DNA from 4 places in the Listeria grayi genome. Region 1 is predicted to be linked to each of the others. Evidence: predicted binding sites of a transcription regulator. Region 1 holds the regulator's gene; each other region holds the start of a gene.
The links. The regulator CtsR, encoded in region 1, represses protease genes until heat stress. The targets are predictions, from matches to a motif close to ATGGTCAATAAAGGTCAAACA.
Positions count from the first base shown of each region.

Region 2: EL241_RS09115 (ATP-dependent Clp protease ATP-binding subunit) is a predicted target of CtsR. The motif match lies at 2,263-2,283, and genes of this name have one in related genera.
Region 3: clpP (ATP-dependent Clp endopeptidase proteolytic subunit ClpP) is a predicted target of CtsR. The motif match lies at 2,038-2,058, and genes of this name have one in related genera.
Region 4: clpB (ATP-dependent chaperone ClpB) is a predicted target of CtsR. The motif match lies at 2,169-2,189, and genes of this name have one in related genera.

Region 1 covers NZ_LR134483.1:225,043-229,260, reverse strand. Annotated here, with positions in the region: gene EL241_RS01175 (ATP-dependent Clp protease ATP-binding subunit) at 1-582, opposite strand, end outside; gene EL241_RS01170 (protein arginine kinase) at 612-1,643, opposite strand; gene EL241_RS01165 (UvrB/UvrC motif-containing protein) at 1,640-2,158, opposite strand; gene EL241_RS01160 (CtsR family transcriptional regulator) at 2,171-2,629, opposite strand; rRNA gene rrf (5S ribosomal RNA) at 2,756-2,871, opposite strand; rRNA gene EL241_RS01150 (23S ribosomal RNA) at 2,945-4,218, opposite strand, start outside.
Region 2 covers NZ_LR134483.1:1,879,527-1,883,744, reverse strand. Annotated here, with positions in the region: gene ribH (6,7-dimethyl-8-ribityllumazine synthase) at 1-1, shown strand, start outside; gene EL241_RS09115 (ATP-dependent Clp protease ATP-binding subunit) at 50-2,215, opposite strand; gene EL241_RS09110 (hypothetical protein) at 2,378-2,689, opposite strand; gene EL241_RS09105 (CPBP family glutamic-type intramembrane protease) at 2,965-3,576, opposite strand; partial or broken gene tagH (teichoic acids export ABC transporter ATP-binding subunit TagH) at 3,796-4,218, shown strand, end outside.
Region 3 covers NZ_LR134483.1:2,404,882-2,409,099, reverse strand. Annotated here, with positions in the region: gene EL241_RS11835 (alpha-keto acid decarboxylase family protein) at 1-504, opposite strand, end outside; gene deoC (deoxyribose-phosphate aldolase) at 644-1,315, shown strand; gene clpP (ATP-dependent Clp endopeptidase proteolytic subunit ClpP) at 1,367-1,960, opposite strand; tRNA gene EL241_RS11820 (tRNA-Arg) at 2,159-2,230, shown strand; gene EL241_RS11815 (cellulase family glycosylhydrolase) at 2,524-4,179, shown strand.
Region 4 covers NZ_LR134483.1:2,161,618-2,165,835, reverse strand. Annotated here, with positions in the region: gene EL241_RS10615 (GNAT family N-acetyltransferase) at 1-556, shown strand, start outside; gene EL241_RS10610 (Cof-type HAD-IIB family hydrolase) at 621-1,391, shown strand; gene EL241_RS10605 (Bax inhibitor-1/YccA family protein) at 1,415-2,092, shown strand; gene clpB (ATP-dependent chaperone ClpB) at 2,203-4,218, shown strand, end outside.

The DNA.
Region 1 (4,218 bases):
TACTTCAATCACGCGCTGAATTTCCTTTGCACGCCCGATCACTGGATCCAAGTTTTCTTCTCTTGCGATCACAGTCAGGTCTCGTGCCAAGCTGTCTAATGTTGGGGTTGCTTGTGTATTGGTTTGACGGCCTGCACTTGCAGCATCACTACTGCCTAACAGTTGCAAGACTTGTTGTCTTGCTTTATTTAGACTAACGCCTAAATTACTTAATACCCGAGCTGCTACTCCTTCACCCTCACGGATCAGCCCCAATAAGATATGCTCCGTACCAACATACGTATGACCTAATTTTCTAGCTTCATCCATAGAAAGTTCGATTACTTTCTTAGCCCGAGGTGTATATTGGATTGTCGTCACGGTTTTATCGCCCTCACCGATCAATGCCTCTACTTCTTGTTGTACTTTTTCAGAACTTACTTCTAACTCATATAAAGCCTTGGCAGCTATTCCTTCGCCTTCTCTTACTAATCCTAGTAAAATATGTTCTGTACCAAGATTGCTGTGTTTTAACCGGATAGCTTCTTCTTGGGAAAGTGCAAGAACCTTTTGCGCTCGTTGTGTAAATCTTCCAAACATCATAATGAATTCCTCCTTAATGTTACGTTCAATTATGATTCATTTTTTTCTAATAAATCTCTTATGACTCTTGCACGAATTACCTTCTCTTCAAAATCATTCAAATCATGTCCAGCTGCTTGTCGCAAAAATGCTGGTTGCGAGAATATTACCAGTTCGTTCACTTTTTCGCGAGTAATATGCTCAAGATACCCTAATTCTACGCCTAGTCTTAAATCAGAGATCGCATCTGAACTTTCAGCTTCTGTGATCATCCGGCAATTTTCAAGCAATCCATACGCTCTAAAAATACGATCTTCTAACGCGATATGGTATTTTTGCTTGAGCATTGTTCGTGCCACTCGTTCCTGCATAATGACTTGCATAACGATCTCCGTTAAATCTTCAATAATTTCCAATTCCGTTTTTCCTAGAGTGACTTGATTGGAAATCTGAAAAATATTACTGGATGGCAGACTGCCTTCTCCATACATTCCTCTTACCACAAAGCCAAGGTGCCTAATCGCTTCGATCATTTTTTTCATCTGTTTTGTTGTCACAAGCCCTGGAAGATGTACCATAGCAGAAGCTCTTAGGCCAGTTCCCACATTTGTAACACAGCTTGTCAGATAACCAAACTGTTCATCATACGCAAAATCCAATTTTGCTTCCATCACATTTTCGATTTGAAGTGCTTTTTCTAAAGCCTCTTCTAAATTCAATCCTGAGACCATGCTCTGAATCCGGATATGGTCTTCTTCATTGATCATGATACTAAGGTTCTGTTTTTCATTGATAGCAACCGCACCATGCTCGCTTTTATTCATCAAGTAAGGACTGATAAAGTGCTTCTCTACAAGTAATGCTTTTTCCAGCATTTGCATATCATTCATCTTCAACAGTTGAAAACTATCATCAAGGCTACCAAATACGGAATCAATAGTTTGCTCTTTTTGCAAATAAACTGGAAACACTTTATTCGGAAGGTTTCTCGCAATTCTCACACGAGAACTTAAGACTACATCACTTTCTTCGCCTCGAGCTTCTAACCAAGTATTTAAACGGGGTTCAAAGAAGTTTGTCATCCAGCATCCCCTCCCTTGAGCACTTTAATTTGATCTCTTAACAAGGCAGCCTCTTCAAAAGCTTCTGATTCGATCGCTTCTTGCAGCTTTCTTTTCAATGCCTCGATCTGCTCTATAGTATCAGCTTGTTTTGTAGTTGCAATCGGCCTTTTCCCAACGTGCTGCCGATAACTATTTTGTACTTGGCTTATATAGGGCACCAAGTTTTCCCGAAAGGCTTCATAACATTGTTCACAACCGAGTCTATTATTAGCAACAAATTCGGAAAAAGCTAACCCGCAGGATGGACAACTTTTCTCTTCACTGTGAGTATGTTGTTTATTTTGTAATAAAGACAACATTTGCAATGTGAAATCAGTATAAGTATCCACAATTTCAGAAAATTTTTCAGATGATTGCTGTTGATTTTTTGCGGCACACGATTCGCAAAGATACAATGTTTTGCTTTGTCCTTCATTATTTATTTGTTTAATAACCACAACTGCTTCATTTTTACCACAATCTTCACACAGCATTAGCTCACCTCGTTAATCATATTTAAGCGCAACCAACATTGATTCTAAAATGCGACTCCGTAAAATATCTCTATCCGGTAATGGCAAAATCAGAACATCTCTATCTAAAGCAGATAAAATGATTCTTGCTTCTTTCTTATTGATAACACGTTCTTCTAACAGACGGAAAATAACATCTTCCGCAAAAGATTGAGAAACTTTTTTGTCATGCAACATTGCAATAATAGCTTCCAAAAGTTGTAATTTATCATTCATTTTCACTTTTATGATTCGGATATAACCGCCACCACCGCGCTTACTCTCTACAATATATCCACGCTCCATCGTAAAGCGTGTATTAATAACATAGTTTATTTGCGAAGGAACACATTCAAACTTATCAGCAACTTCACTACGTTTTATCTCGATTGCTTCGTTGTTTTCTAAGACTTGTTTCAAATATGCTTCGATAATATCTGATATATTTTTCAACGAATAGACTCCTTTCTTAACTTTGACTAACTTTGACTTTAATTATACTAAATTTAGAAGAAACGCACAATAAAAAGCTCTTTAAAACAAAATAAAAAGCCTAGAAATATCTAGACTTTTCAAGGTGCCCGGCAGCGACCTACTCTCACAGGGGGAAACCCCCTACTACCATTGGCGCAGAGAAGCTTAACTACCGTGTTCGGGATGGGAACGGGTGTGACCTTCTCGCCATAACTACCAGACAATATAAGAGAAAAACATTCTCTCAAAACTAGAGAAGAAAGGTTGTAAAGTTTTTACCGATAATCATTTTTATTGGTTAAGTCCTCGATCGATTAGTATTTGTCCGCTCCATATGTTGCCATACTTCCACTCCAAACCTATCTACCTGATCATCTTTCAGGGATCTTACTTTCCGAAGAAATGGGAAATCTCATCTTGAGGGGGGCTTCACGCTTAGATGCTTTCAGCGTTTATCCCTGCCGCACATAGCTACCCAGCGATGCTCCTGGCGGAACAACTGGTACACCAGCGGTGCGTCCATCCCGGTCCTCTCGTACTAAGGACAGCTCCTCTCAAATTTCCTGCGCCCGCGACGGATAGGGACCGAACTGTCTCACGACGTTCTGAACCCAGCTCGCGTGCCGCTTTAATGGGCGAACAGCCCAACCCTTGGGACCGACTACAGCCCCAGGATGCGACGAGCCGACATCGAGGTGCCAAACCTCCCCGTCGATGTGGACTCTTGGGGGAGATAAGCCTGTTATCCCCGGGGTAGCTTTTATCCGTTGAGCGATGGCCCTTCCATGCGGAACCACCGGATCACTAAGCCCGACTTTCGTCCCTGCTCGACTTGTCAGTCTCGCAGTCAAGCTCCCTTGTGCCTTTACACTCTGCGAATGATTTCCATCCATTCTGAGGGAACCTTTGGGCGCCTCCGTTACTCTTTAGGAGGCGACCGCCCCAGTCAAACTGCCCACCTGACACTGTCTCCCCACGCGCTAAGCGTGGCGGGTTAGAATGGTCATACAGCCAGGGTAGTATCCCACCATTGCCTCCTTGCACGCTGGCGCGCGCAGCTCTTAGGCTCCTACCTATCCTGTACAAGCGGTACAAACATTCCATATCAGGTTGCAGTAAAGCTCCACGGGGTCTTTCCGTCCTGTCGCGGGTAACCTGCATCTTCACAGGTACTATAATTTCACCGAGTCTCTCGTTGAGACAGTGCCCAGATCGTTGCGCCTTTCGTGCGGGTCGGAACTTACCCGACAAGGAATTTCGCTACCTTAGGACCGTTATAGTTACGGCCGCCGTTTACTGGGGCTTCAATTCGCACCTTCGCTTGCGCTAAGCGCTCCTCTTAACCTTCCAGCACCGGGCAGGCGTCAGCCCCTATACGTCACCTTACGGTTTTGCAGAGACCTGTGTTTTTGCTAAACAGTCGCCTGGGCCTATTCACTGCGGCTCTCTCGGGCTTTCACCCTAATAGAGCACCCCTTCTCCCGAAGTTACGGGGTCATTTTGCCGAGTTCCTTAACGAGAGTTCTCTCGCTCACCTTAGGATTCTCTCCTCATCTACCTGTGTCGGT
Region 2 (4,218 bases), 1.1 Mb from region 1:
ACTAAAAAAACGCGGAAAAGAATATCTCTTTTCCGCGTTTTTTGTTTTATTAAGCCATTACTTGTTGTTTTACAACGATTTTACCAGTTTCATCGACATCTGCTTGTAAAGCTTTTGCTTCGGGTTCATCGATCAAAATATCAGCAATGTTGTCTTCCAATTGTTCTTGGATCGTTCTACGAAGTGGTCGAGCACCGAACTTACTGTCGTAACCAAGATCGATCAGTTTTTCTTTTGCTGCGTCTGTCACATCGATCGTTACTTCTTCGTCTGCTAACATGGTATTTAAGTCTGCCAGCATCAAGTTGACGATTTCAAGGAGATTATCTTTTTCAAGCTGGTTGAATTCAACGACACTGTCGAGACGGTTCAAGAATTCTGGTTTAAAGAAGTAGCCGAGCTTATCCAGTGAATCACTGTCTTTTTCGGATTGTTTTTCTTTCAACATCGTAAAGCCGACAGAAGCCTCTTTATCGACTGTTCCTGCGTTGCTTGTCATAATAATAACGGTATCTTTGAAACTTACGGTCCTACCTTGAGAATCGGTTAGGCGACCGTCTTCCAAGATTTGCAAGAACATGTGTTGGACATCTGGATGTGCTTTCTCGATTTCATCCAGTAGCAGAATGCTATAAGGATGACGGCGGATCTTCTCGGTCAATTGACCAGCTTCATCGTGACCAACATAGCCTGGAGGTGAACCAATCAGCTTAGCAACGCTGTGTTTTTCCATATATTCACTCATATCTAGTCTGATCATCGCTTCTTCTGTACCAAACAATTCTTTTGCAAGCGTACGTCCTAACTCGGTTTTACCTACACCAGTAGGTCCAACGAATAGGAAGGAACCTATCGGCCGGTTTTTTTGTTTCAAGCCGACCCGGCTGCGGCGGATCGCTTTTGCTACTTTGCCAACAGCTTGTTTTTGGCCAATAACTTTTTCATTCAAATGTGCTTCTAAATGTTTCATTTTAGATTGTTCTTCGGCTTGTAGTTGACCAACTGGAATACCAGTTTTTTCTTCAATAATAGCTTGGATATCAGCGACTTGGATGACCGGACGTTCAGAAATACCAGCGGCTGTTTTATTTTCGGAGAGACGTGTGATCTCATCACGGATATTAGCTGCTTTTTCATAGTCTTCGTTTTGCAATGCTTGTGTCTTTTCTTTTTCCAAGCGTTCGACGCGTTCGCTGACTGTTTTTTCGTCTAAACGTTCGACAGACAGATTATAGCGGGCACCAACCTCGTCCATTAGGTCAATTGCTTTATCTGGCAGTTGACGGTCTTGGATATAGCGTACGCTCAAGTTGACAGCGGCATCGAGGCTTTCTTTCGAATAAGCGACTTCATGATAATCCTCATAACGTTCTTTTAAGCCGTTCAAGATCGTGATCGTGTCAGCGGCACTTGGTTCGTCGACCGTTACAGGCTGGAAGCGCCGTTCCAAAGCAGCATCTTTCTCGATTTGACGGTATTCTTTCAAGGTTGTCGCACCGACCATTTGTATGTCACCGCGTGCTAATGCTGGTTTTAGAATGTTACCAGCATCCATCGAACCTTCTGCGGAGCCAGCACCTACGATCGTGTGGACTTCGTCAATGAAGAGGATCGTATTGGTCTGATCTTGCAGTTCTTGGATCAATTGTTTCATTTTTTCTTCAAACTGTCCGCGGATCCCAGTACCAGATACTAAGGAAGCCACATCGAGCAAGATGATTTCTTTGTCTAATAATTTCGTCGGGACTTTTTTATCTGCAATCGCAATTGCTAGACCTTCGACAACAGCCGTTTTACCTACACCTGGTTCACCGATCAAAACAGGATTGTTTTTTGTACGGCGGTTAAGAATCTCGATCACACGTTTGATTTCCTTATCGCGGCCAATCACCGGATCTAGTTTGTTTTCACGTGCCATCGCTGTAAGATTTGTTCCATATTGACCTAAAAGGCCGCCGCCATTCCCAGCTGTTTGGGTTTGAACCGTGGATTGTGGTCTGCCTCCAGATTGGAAGTCGTTCCTTTGATTAGCATTATTGAGGCCGCCCAATTGACGGAAAATATCGTCAAAAGGAGAGTTGCCTGAAAATGGATTAGTTTGATTTTTAACTGTTTGATAGCAGTCTTGGCATAACGGTATTTCTTGTTTTTGACCATTGATGTTCATATATAACTGTATCGTTGCTTGATTTTGTTTACAATTTTCGCATAGCATAAAGTTCCCTCCTCTATAAATAGTGGAATTGATCAAAGCGCTTGTTGACTTTGACTAACTTTGACCTTATGGCTATAGTATACACTGACCTATTTTGACTTTCAAGTGTTTTGCTCAAAAAAAAAGAACATTTCCACGGAAATAGAAAATGTCCTTTTTAAGTTACTCAAACTCAATCTCATAAATCGATTCATCTAAACTATCGAGTATCTCATTTGCTTCTATATAATTGATCCATTCCTTTTTTGGCTCAGAGGAACTAGCTTTTACGAGCGGCTTAATGCGGCTATAAATCGTTTTGAGAAGGTCTGTCCACATGTTGTTCACGGCGCGCTGGATTTTTTCTTCTTTCCAACGTTTTGCAGGGGCTCTTCGTCGGTTTTTTACATTTTGGTATTCTGTCGCATTGACTACAAACGTTTCTCGCGATTGTAAGTGGTTGTCCATATACTCCATAAATTCAGTGAAATTCAAGTTAATATCTCCTAGCTCTCGTATAGTATTTGACTACGCCTTGTTACATTCTCCATAAACGTTATAGAGCTGGAATTGGTATTTTTGACAAATAAAAAAGCCGGAATTCCTTTTTATTGGCTGCTTCAAGTATAACATGAGGGGAGAGATATGAATACTCTTTTTGATTTTTATAGAACGATTTGCGAAAAGACACAAAAAAGACATTTTTCTGTTATCGAAAAATGTCTTTCTTTTTATGTAATACAAAAATTGTATCACTGACAGTTCGGCTGTTAGTATAGCGGTAAAGCTACTAATAACAGGAAGATGAAGGTTAAGTGCGATAAGTAGGTAAGGATAACGCTTTTCCTAAATTGATATAGTAGATTCCATACTAAGGAAGCAACGAAAATACTGACGACAACAGCGATACTTTTGCTGACACACATAAATAATGCCAGGATCGCGGCGCTGATAATCGCGGCGATGATCGGGTGGAAATAATGATTTAACCGCTCTAAAACAAAACCGCGCCAAAATATTTCTTCTCCCGGAACGATGATGAAAATGAGTAATAGCCATATTAATAGGGAGTCGGTCGAATATTTGGCGAATGCGCTTTTAACGGATAGATCCAATCCACCTGGAAGGACCTTGAAGAGGATGGCGCCAATATAAAAGACGACATAGAGAGCAATACCGGATACAATACCTAGAAATAGGTTTTTTGTAAAAGATGATTTCTTTTCTAGATCCTCATTAAAAATAACGAAGCTCATTAAAAATAACGTACAAGCTCCATATAAATACCAAAATGCACCACGATAATGGTAAGTAAGCGCAATTAGGAGCGCACAAAGTATAAACCCAGCGATGAGTTTATAGTCTATCTTGTTGCTTTTCAAAAATCTTACACCTCTTTAATCATAGAACTTATAATCATTTAATACTTTAATCGAAAAAAAGTTTTTTAGCAAACTTTATAACTATTTTATTGTAACATGACTGAGCTGCGAATATCATGAGAGTTCTCTCATTTATATAGCATTCAGATGGGATTTATGATAGACTGTAGAATGCAAAATAATAATTTACCTATCTAAATTAAAGGTGGAAACAGAAAAATGACGGAAAAAGTGGTAATTTCTCACGTATCCAAGCAGTATGAACTAGTGAAGACCAAAAGCGACAAGATAAAAGCGATGTTTTTCCCAAAGGATCGCTCGAAATTCTGGGCACTGCGGGATGTCAATTTGAGAATCGGCGATGGAGAGACAGTTGGTTTAGTTGGAACAAATGGTTCAGGTAAATCAACACTATCCAACATTATTTCAGGTGTTATTATCCCTACGACAGGGAAGGTGGAAGTGAATGGCGAGACTTCGCTGATCGCGATCGCCGCAGGGTTAAAAGGTAATTTATCAGGACTTGACAACATTCGGTTGAAGCTTTTGATGAGTGGGATGCGCAACAAAGAGATCGACAAACTACTCCCTAGTATCATTGAATTTGCAGATATCGGCGACTTTATCACGCAACCGATCAAA
Region 3 (4,218 bases), 570 kb from region 1:
GATGTCGATTGGCAGATTGATATAAACAGGACGCTTTTCAAGCAATGCCGTTTCAAGCACACGGTCGATCTCTGACGCGGCGTTTTCCTCTGTCAGCATCGTTGTTGCAGCAGTGACTTCCTTTGCCATTTCGGAAAAATTATGGAAGTTTCCCATTCCTAGCGAGTGATGTACTAATTTTTTATTGGATTGCACATTCATAGTTGGAGATCCGACGATATGGATGACAGGAACTTGTTCGGCAAAGCTTCCCGCTGTGCCATTGATCGCACTTAATTCACCAACACCAAATGTGGTAACCAAAGCACTCACACCACGTTCGCGGGCATAACCATCTGCAGCATAAGCGGCATTTAATTCGTTGGTATTCCCTTGCCAGCTAAGCCCTTCGTGGTTTTGGATATAGTCTAAGAAAGTTAAATTATAGTCGCCGGGCACACCAAATACTTTGTCAATGCCAATTTCTTCTAAACGGTCGACCAAATATTGACCTACTGTATACATGAAAAATTCCTCCTCGTTATTATGACTCTAATATACGCCTGAAAATTTAAAAGGTCAAGTAAATTGACCTTTATTTTTTAGCTTTAAATCAAAAGTGGTATAATCATAGTGAGAATTCGAAGTTGAGGAGGAAGAGAAATTGAAACTGATTGACTTGAAGCAAATGATCGACCATACAAATTTGAAACCGTATGCAGAAACAAGCGACTTCAAAAAACTATGCGCGGAAGCGGACGAGTACCAATTTAAAATGGTCGCGATCAATCCTGCAGCGACGGAAGTTTGCGCCGCCTTTTTAGAAAATAGTCCTGTTCATGTCGGGGCGGCAATCGGCTTTCCTTTAGGCCAAACAACGCTGGATTGTAAACTTTTTGAAACAAAAGATGCGATCGCAAAAGGCGCGGATGAAATCGATTATGTAATCAATATCGGGGCATTGAAAGAGAAAAAATATGCATATCTGGAGCAGGAAATGGAAGCAATCGTGGCGATCTGCCGGGAACATCAGGTGATTTCCAAAGTGATCTTCGAAAATTGCTATTTAACAGAATCCGAAAAAATAAAAATGGCTGAGATCGCAAAGAAAGTAGAGCCAGATTTCATTAAGACTTCGACCGGATTTGGAACAAGTGGCGCAACGGCTTCAGATGTACGATTGATGAAGGAAACGGTGGGAGATAAGGTAAAAGTGAAAGCTGCCGGAGGAATTCGCGATCTGCAAACAGCAATGCTGATGATCGAAGCTGGTGCGGAACGCCTTGGAACAAGCAGTGGAATCGCGATCGTCAAGGAATGGGAAGAACAGCAATAAAAAAAAGCACGTCCCTATAAAAAGGGATGTGCTTTTTAGCGATCAAATACCTTATTTCAAAGCGTTTTTACTAGAAATAATATCGTCGATCAAGCCGTATTCTTTTGCTTCGTCTGCAGTCATGAAATTATCACGATCTGTATCACGAGCGATCACTTCGATCGGTTGACCAGTTTTTTCAGAAAGAATGCGGTTCATGCGTTCTTTGATTTTCAAAATATGACGAGCAGCGATTTCGATTTCAGTCGCTTGTCCTTGCGCACCGCCAAGTGGTTGGTGAATCATGATCTCGGAATTCGGCAATGCAAAACGTTTACCGTCTGCACCAGCTGCAAGTAAGAATGAACCCATAGAAGCAGCCATACCCATGCCGATCGTTTGTACGTCAGCTTTCACAAGATTCATTGTATCGTAGATCGCCATCCCGGCAGAAATGCTTCCTCCTGGAGAGTTGATGTACAAGTAGATATCTTTATCCGGATCTTGAGAATCTAAAAATAGTAATTGGGCAACGATCGAATTAGCTACATTATCATCGATAGCAGAACCTAACATGATGATACGATCTTTTAATAGACGGGAATAAATGTCGTAAGCGCGTTCGCCACGGCTAGTTTGTTCAATAACTGTTGGAATTAAATTCATTGTTATATTCCTCCTCATTCATTTCAATTTTAGTTTAAGAAAATAGGTTTCTTAAGCGATAACTTTACTATACACGAATGGTCAAAGTAGGTCAAATAAAAGGTTCTTCGGAAGAAAAATAGTTTTTCAAGCAGAAATAGAACTTGCTACTTCATACATTTTCCGATATAATTACTATTCGTACGGCACTTACATAGTGCCCTCGTGGTGCAACGGATAGCACGTAAGATTCCGGTTCTTAAAATGGGGGTTCGATTCCCTCCGAGGGCATTCAAATAACAACTCCTAAGCGTGGATGATAGTATTACTATCATCCACGCTTTTTATCAGTAAACAGCTCTATAACTACCTTCACAAACCGCGCAGCAAAATTAGAAATTTGTTTCATACATTGTAAACAAAAATGTAAGGCCTTACATTTTTAATTATGTTATGATGAGGCGGGAAAGGAGGACAAGAAAAAAGAGAATGGCTCCTTCTTAGAATTTACAAAAGATAGATCAGCTTTGTGAAAACAGACATTTAAAGCGCGATATCTTATTTGTAGAGAGGATGGAAGATGAATGATAGGGAAATCAGAAAAACGGGGTCTTATGGGGAAATGGCTGATAACAGCTGTTTTACTTGGGATCATTAGCTTAGTTGTTGGTTTTGGCGGGAACAAAACAGAAGCAAAAGCATTGGAAGGTCAAGACTTCTTGAAAACAGACCGAACGTTGATCAAAAATGCAAAGGGACAGGAAGTGCAACTTCGTGGGGTGAATGCCGGCGGATGGCTGGTCCAAGAAGAATGGATGAACCCGACCAATGCAAAAGATCAGAAAACAATGATGGATACTTTTAAAAACAGATTTGGCGCAGCGGGTCGGGATGAATTGATCAAGGTATATGAGGATAATTATTGGACGACCAAAGATTTTGATAATGTCCAGAATATGGGGGCGAATGTTTTGCGGCTGCCGTTCACTTACATGAATCTGGTAGATGACAACGGTAATTTGAAAGCGGATGCATGGAATCGGCTGGACTGGTTTATCGACAATAGTGCCAAGCGTGGCATGTACGTGATTCTTGATATGCACGGAGCCTTTGGATCGCAAAACGGCATGGATCATTCAGGTGAGATCAATGATGGGAAACAGCTTTATGACAATCCGGCTAATCGTGCGAAAACACTTTGGTTATGGGAAAAAATCGCTGAGCATTACAATGGTAATCCAGCGGTCGCAGGCTATGATACGATCAACGAACCGGGGATCAAAGCAGCGGCAACAAACAAAGTCCAATGGGATTTTTATGACGAGATCTATAAAAAAATCCGAAATAAGGACAAAGAGCACATCGTTATCATGGAATCTTGCTGGGATGCAAAAGATTTACCAAGGCCGCAAACTTATAACTGGACAAACATCGTTTATGAATATCATTATTACCCATGGAGTGCAGAAAAAGATCTAGCGGCGCAAAAGAAATATTTTGACAGCAAAGTAGTTGATATCAATCAAGCGAACTACAATGTTCCAACATTTATCGGCGAGTTCAATGTCTTTGGACTTACTGACGGTTGGAAGTATGCCTTAAATACATTCAATACGAATAGATGGAGCTGGACAAGTTGGTCTTATAAAGTGACAGGGACCAACAACAATTGGGGTATCTACAATCACAATCCAGCAAAAGTCGATATTTATAATGATTCCAAAGAGGTTATCAAGCAAAAATGGTCGAATGTGCGCACGGAACAAGGCGCAGTGAATCAATCGTTATATAACGTGATCAAAGAGGGTTTTCAAGGTGGCGTAGCGACCGTTCAAGATGGGAAATACTATCTTGTATCGAGTGCTAATAATAAAGTAGTTACCGCAGAAGATGCTGGTAATAAAACACTGGCGGCAAACCGCGACAACTACGGCGGTGCTTGGGAAACGCTGTTAGTGAAAAATAATAGTGACGGCACAGTTTCTTTCCAATCAGAAGCAAACGGAAAATACGTAACTGCGGTTTTAGATGAACAAAGCCAGCTATTGGCGCGTGCCTCAACGATCGGGGACTGGGAAAAATTCCGCTTTGTTCCAACAGGGAATGGCGATTATGGGATTCAAAGCGCGGCAAACAATAAATTCGTCAGTGCAAATTTAAATAACGGCGGTCAATTGTTTGCTACCCAAAACCTCATCGGCGGGGCATGGGAAGCTTTCAAAGTAAATAAAGTTAATTGATCTAAGATAGCGGTCCAAGCGGCCGCTTTTTTTGATGTT
Region 4 (4,218 bases), 810 kb from region 1:
ATTAGCCGAAAAAATACTCGCTTATGAGAATCCGATATTAACGGGTGCTAGTCGCGTAACGACCATGTTCGAAAAATATATGCCTGAGTTAGCAGTGAAGCGAGTAGATCAGCATTTTTGCGAATGTGAAGAAGCGAGCAGGATCAAAGTGAATACTGAAGTAATAGTGCGCACGGCGATTCCGGAAGATATACCAGCGATCATTGAGATGCGGGCTAATATAAAAGAGTTACAGCCACGTAGAGAAGACAAAGAACTGATGGTCACGCAATTAGCTGAAAAGACCAAGCGGATCTATTATATCGAACAAAACGGTGAGATCGTTGCTGTAGCTGAGTCAAGCGCTGAAAATCCATATTCTGCGATGATAATCGGTGTAGCGACAAAAGCAGAATACCGCAAACAAGGTTTAGCCAAGACGATCATGAAGAAACTAAGCTGCGATCTGCTGGCAGAAGGTAAAAAACCATGCTTATTCTATAGCAATCCTGTTGCTGGAGCTATTTACGAAGAACTTGGTTTTGTGAAGATCGGCAACTATGCGATCTATAAATAGGCTTTTTGATTTATCCAGCAAAGATTGATATGATAGAGGTATCATAGGGAAAAGGAATGATACTTTGAAACCGAATGCAATATGTTTTTTTGATATGGATGGCACATTATTGAATAGTGAGGCAGAATTATTACCGAGCTCGATGGAAGCTTTAGAAAAGCTTCGTGAGAATAACATCGTACCGATCATCGCAACAGGAAGAACCCTTATTGAGATCGATAAAAATATGGCAAAAACCAAAATTGATTCAGCAGTCGCGATGAACGGTCAACTGGCTTTTTATAAAGGCGAGGTCGTCTACCAAGATAAATTAGAACCAGAATTAATAGCGCGCTTAACAGCCGAAGCAAAATCGCAAAATGTAGAAGTTTGCTTCTATAATGGCGAGCGCATTGGCGCAACAGCTCAGAATGAAACAGTCAAAAAACATTTTGATTATTTGGGCGAACCCATGCCCGGTGTCTATCCAGATATGTTTGCCAAGGAAACGATCAACATGGCATTATTGCTTCTGGAAACAGGGGATGAATATTTCCCATCTAGATTCCCAGAACTGCAATTTGTTCGCAATACACCATTTAGTAATGATGTACTTCGAAAAGGTGGTTCGAAAGCACGCGGGATCGAAAAATTGATCGAAGTCATGGGATATGAAGGAATTCCCACGTATGCATTCGGCGACGGCAAAAACGACATGGAAATGTTCCAAGCCGTAGATTATGCGGTAGCTATGGAAAATGCTATGCCAGGACTCAAAGAACATGCTTCTTATATAACAGATACAAACAATAATGATGGTATTGCGAAAGCACTTGCGCATTATAAATTGATATAAATGAATGAAAAGAGGGATCGATGATGGAAGAAATGAATCGTACAGTCAGACAAGCAACTGCAAATCAAGCAGCACCAAAAGAAGTCGTCATGCAACGAACATTGAATTGGTTTGTGATATCGCTATTGATCGCATCGATCGGAGCAGGCATTGGCAATCAGCTTAGTCCGGAACTCTATTTTCCTTTGTTGTTGACGGAGATCATCTTATTGGTGGCGGCTTTTATTGTCAGAGCGAATAAAAGTGTTCCCAAAGTTTTAGGCTATCCGATCTTGATTGCATTTGCTTTCGTCAGCGGCTTGACGATCGGGCCTGTGCTTACTCACTATTTTGCGATCGGAGCGGGAAATGCTGTGCTAATGGCATTTGCCACCACGACGGTAAGTTTTATCGCCTTTGCAGTTATTGGCGCAAAAGTAAAGAAAGACTTGCAGGCAATGGGTAAAATTCTACTGATCGCATTGATCGTCTTAGTTGTTGTAACCCTTTTTGGGATGTTTATCCCACTTACTTCGGGAACGTCCACTATTATTTCCGGAGCAGGAGCATTATTATTCAGCCTGTATATCGTGTATGACTTCAATCAAATGATGAAGCGGACGATCACCTTAGATGATGTTCCGATCTTAGCGTTAAATCTTTACTTGGATTTCGTTAACTTATTTTTATATTTACTACGTCTGTTTGCTGGACGTGATTAAAAACTTGCTGCTTCGGGCGGCGAGTTTTTTTGTGTTTTGATTAGACAAATTTTAGCGGGAGGCGTATAATAAAATAAAGGTCAAAATAGGTCAAAGAAGAGGTGAAGACATTGAATCCAAATCAATATACAGAACAAGTACAACAACTTATCGCCGATGCACAAGCGCTGGCAGTGGAATGGCAGCACCAAGAGATCGACAGCTATCATTTGTTTCATGAATTACTCGCTAATAGTGAATTTGCAGCTCGCGTGTACGAAGTCGCAGAAATCGACAAACAATTGTTGATGGAAACAGTGGATAACGGTTTAGCTGGTTTGCCAGTCATTACGGGAAGCAATGTTCAATACGGACAAGCTATGAGCCAAAGCCTTTATCAGCTTTTGACAGACGCTGGAAAAGTGGAAAAAGAACTGGAAGACAGCTATCTGTCGACCGAGCATTTGTTACTCGCTATCATGGAGCAGAAAAATCATCCGATAACGGAAGCGATCCAAAAACAAAAATGCAGCAAAAAACAATTAAAAGAAGCAATTATGCAAATAAGAGGAGGGAAACGCGTGACCAGTCCAAACGCAGAAGAAACATACGAAGCATTATTAAAATATGGACGCGATCTAATCGCAGAAGTCCGCAGCGGAAAGTTAGATCCAGTCATTGGCCGTGATGCCGAGATCCGCAATGTGATTCGGATATTATCTCGTAAAACAAAAAACAATCCGGTCCTCATCGGAGAACCAGGCGTTGGTAAAACGGCGATCATCGAGGGATTAGCGCAACGGATCGTACGAAAAGACGTGCCGGAAGGATTAAAAGATAAAACCATCATTTCGTTAGACCTTGGTTCGCTGATCGCTGGGGCAAAATATCGCGGTGAGTTTGAAGAACGGTTAAAAGCGGTTTTGCAAGAGGTAAAACAAAGCGAAGGCCAAGTATTGCTGTTCATCGATGAGATCCACATGATCGTCGGCGCAGGAAAAACAGAGGGTGCAATGGACGCCGGCAACATGTTGAAACCAATGCTTGCAAGAGGTGAGCTACATTGTATCGGCGCGACGACATTAGATGAATATCGGCAGTACATCGAAAAAGACGCAGCATTAGAAAGACGGTTCCAAAAAGTTACGGTCAATGAACCGACTTTAGAAGATACAGTCTCGATCCTGCGTGGTTTGAAAGAACGCTTCGAGATCCATCACGGTGTTAATATCCACGATAACGCCTTAGTAGCTGCGGCTCGCTTATCCGACCGTTATATTACGGATCGCTTTTTACCAGATAAAGCAATCGATCTGATCGATGAGGCCTGCGCAACGATCCGAGTAGAGATCGACTCGATGCCAAATGAACTCGACGAAGTAACGCGGCGTGTCATGCAGCTTGAAATCGAAGAAGCAGCTTTAAAAGAAGAAAGCGATCCTGCAAGTAGGAGAAGATTAGAACAACTGCAAAAAGAACTGGCTGATTACAAAGAAGCGGCTAACCAAATGCAGTCCAAATGGGAAATCGAAAAAAATGAAATCAGCCAGATCCGCGAAAAACGGGAACAAATCGATATTTTGCGTCATCAATTAGAAGAAGCTGAAAATAACTATGATTTGACAAAAGCAGCCGAACTAAGGCATGGCAAGATTCCAGAAGCAGAAAAAGAACTAGCTGCTTTGGAAGCTGAAAACCGCGAAAAGAGCAAAACTGGCGATCGGCTCTTACAAGAAGAAGTGACTGAAAATGAAATTGCAGACATTATTGGCCGCTGGACGGGAATACCGGTTTCTAAATTGGTAGAAGGCGAACGCGAAAAACTGCTGAAACTTGGCGATCTGCTACATCAGCAAGTCATCGGCCAGGATCAAGCTGTTGAATTAGTCAGTAACGCCGTGCTTCGTGCCCGCGCCGGCATCAAAGATCCGAAACGTCCGATCGGTTCTTTCATTTTCCTCGGACCGACCGGCGTAGGGAAAACCGAACTTGCCAAAGCACTTGCTTTCAATATGTTTGATTCTGAAGAACATATGATCCGGATCGATATGTCCGAATATATGGAAAAACATTCTGTTTCCCGCTTAGTCGGAGCACCTCCAGGCTATGTCGGTTATGAAGAAGGCGGTCAGCTCACGGAAGCTGTT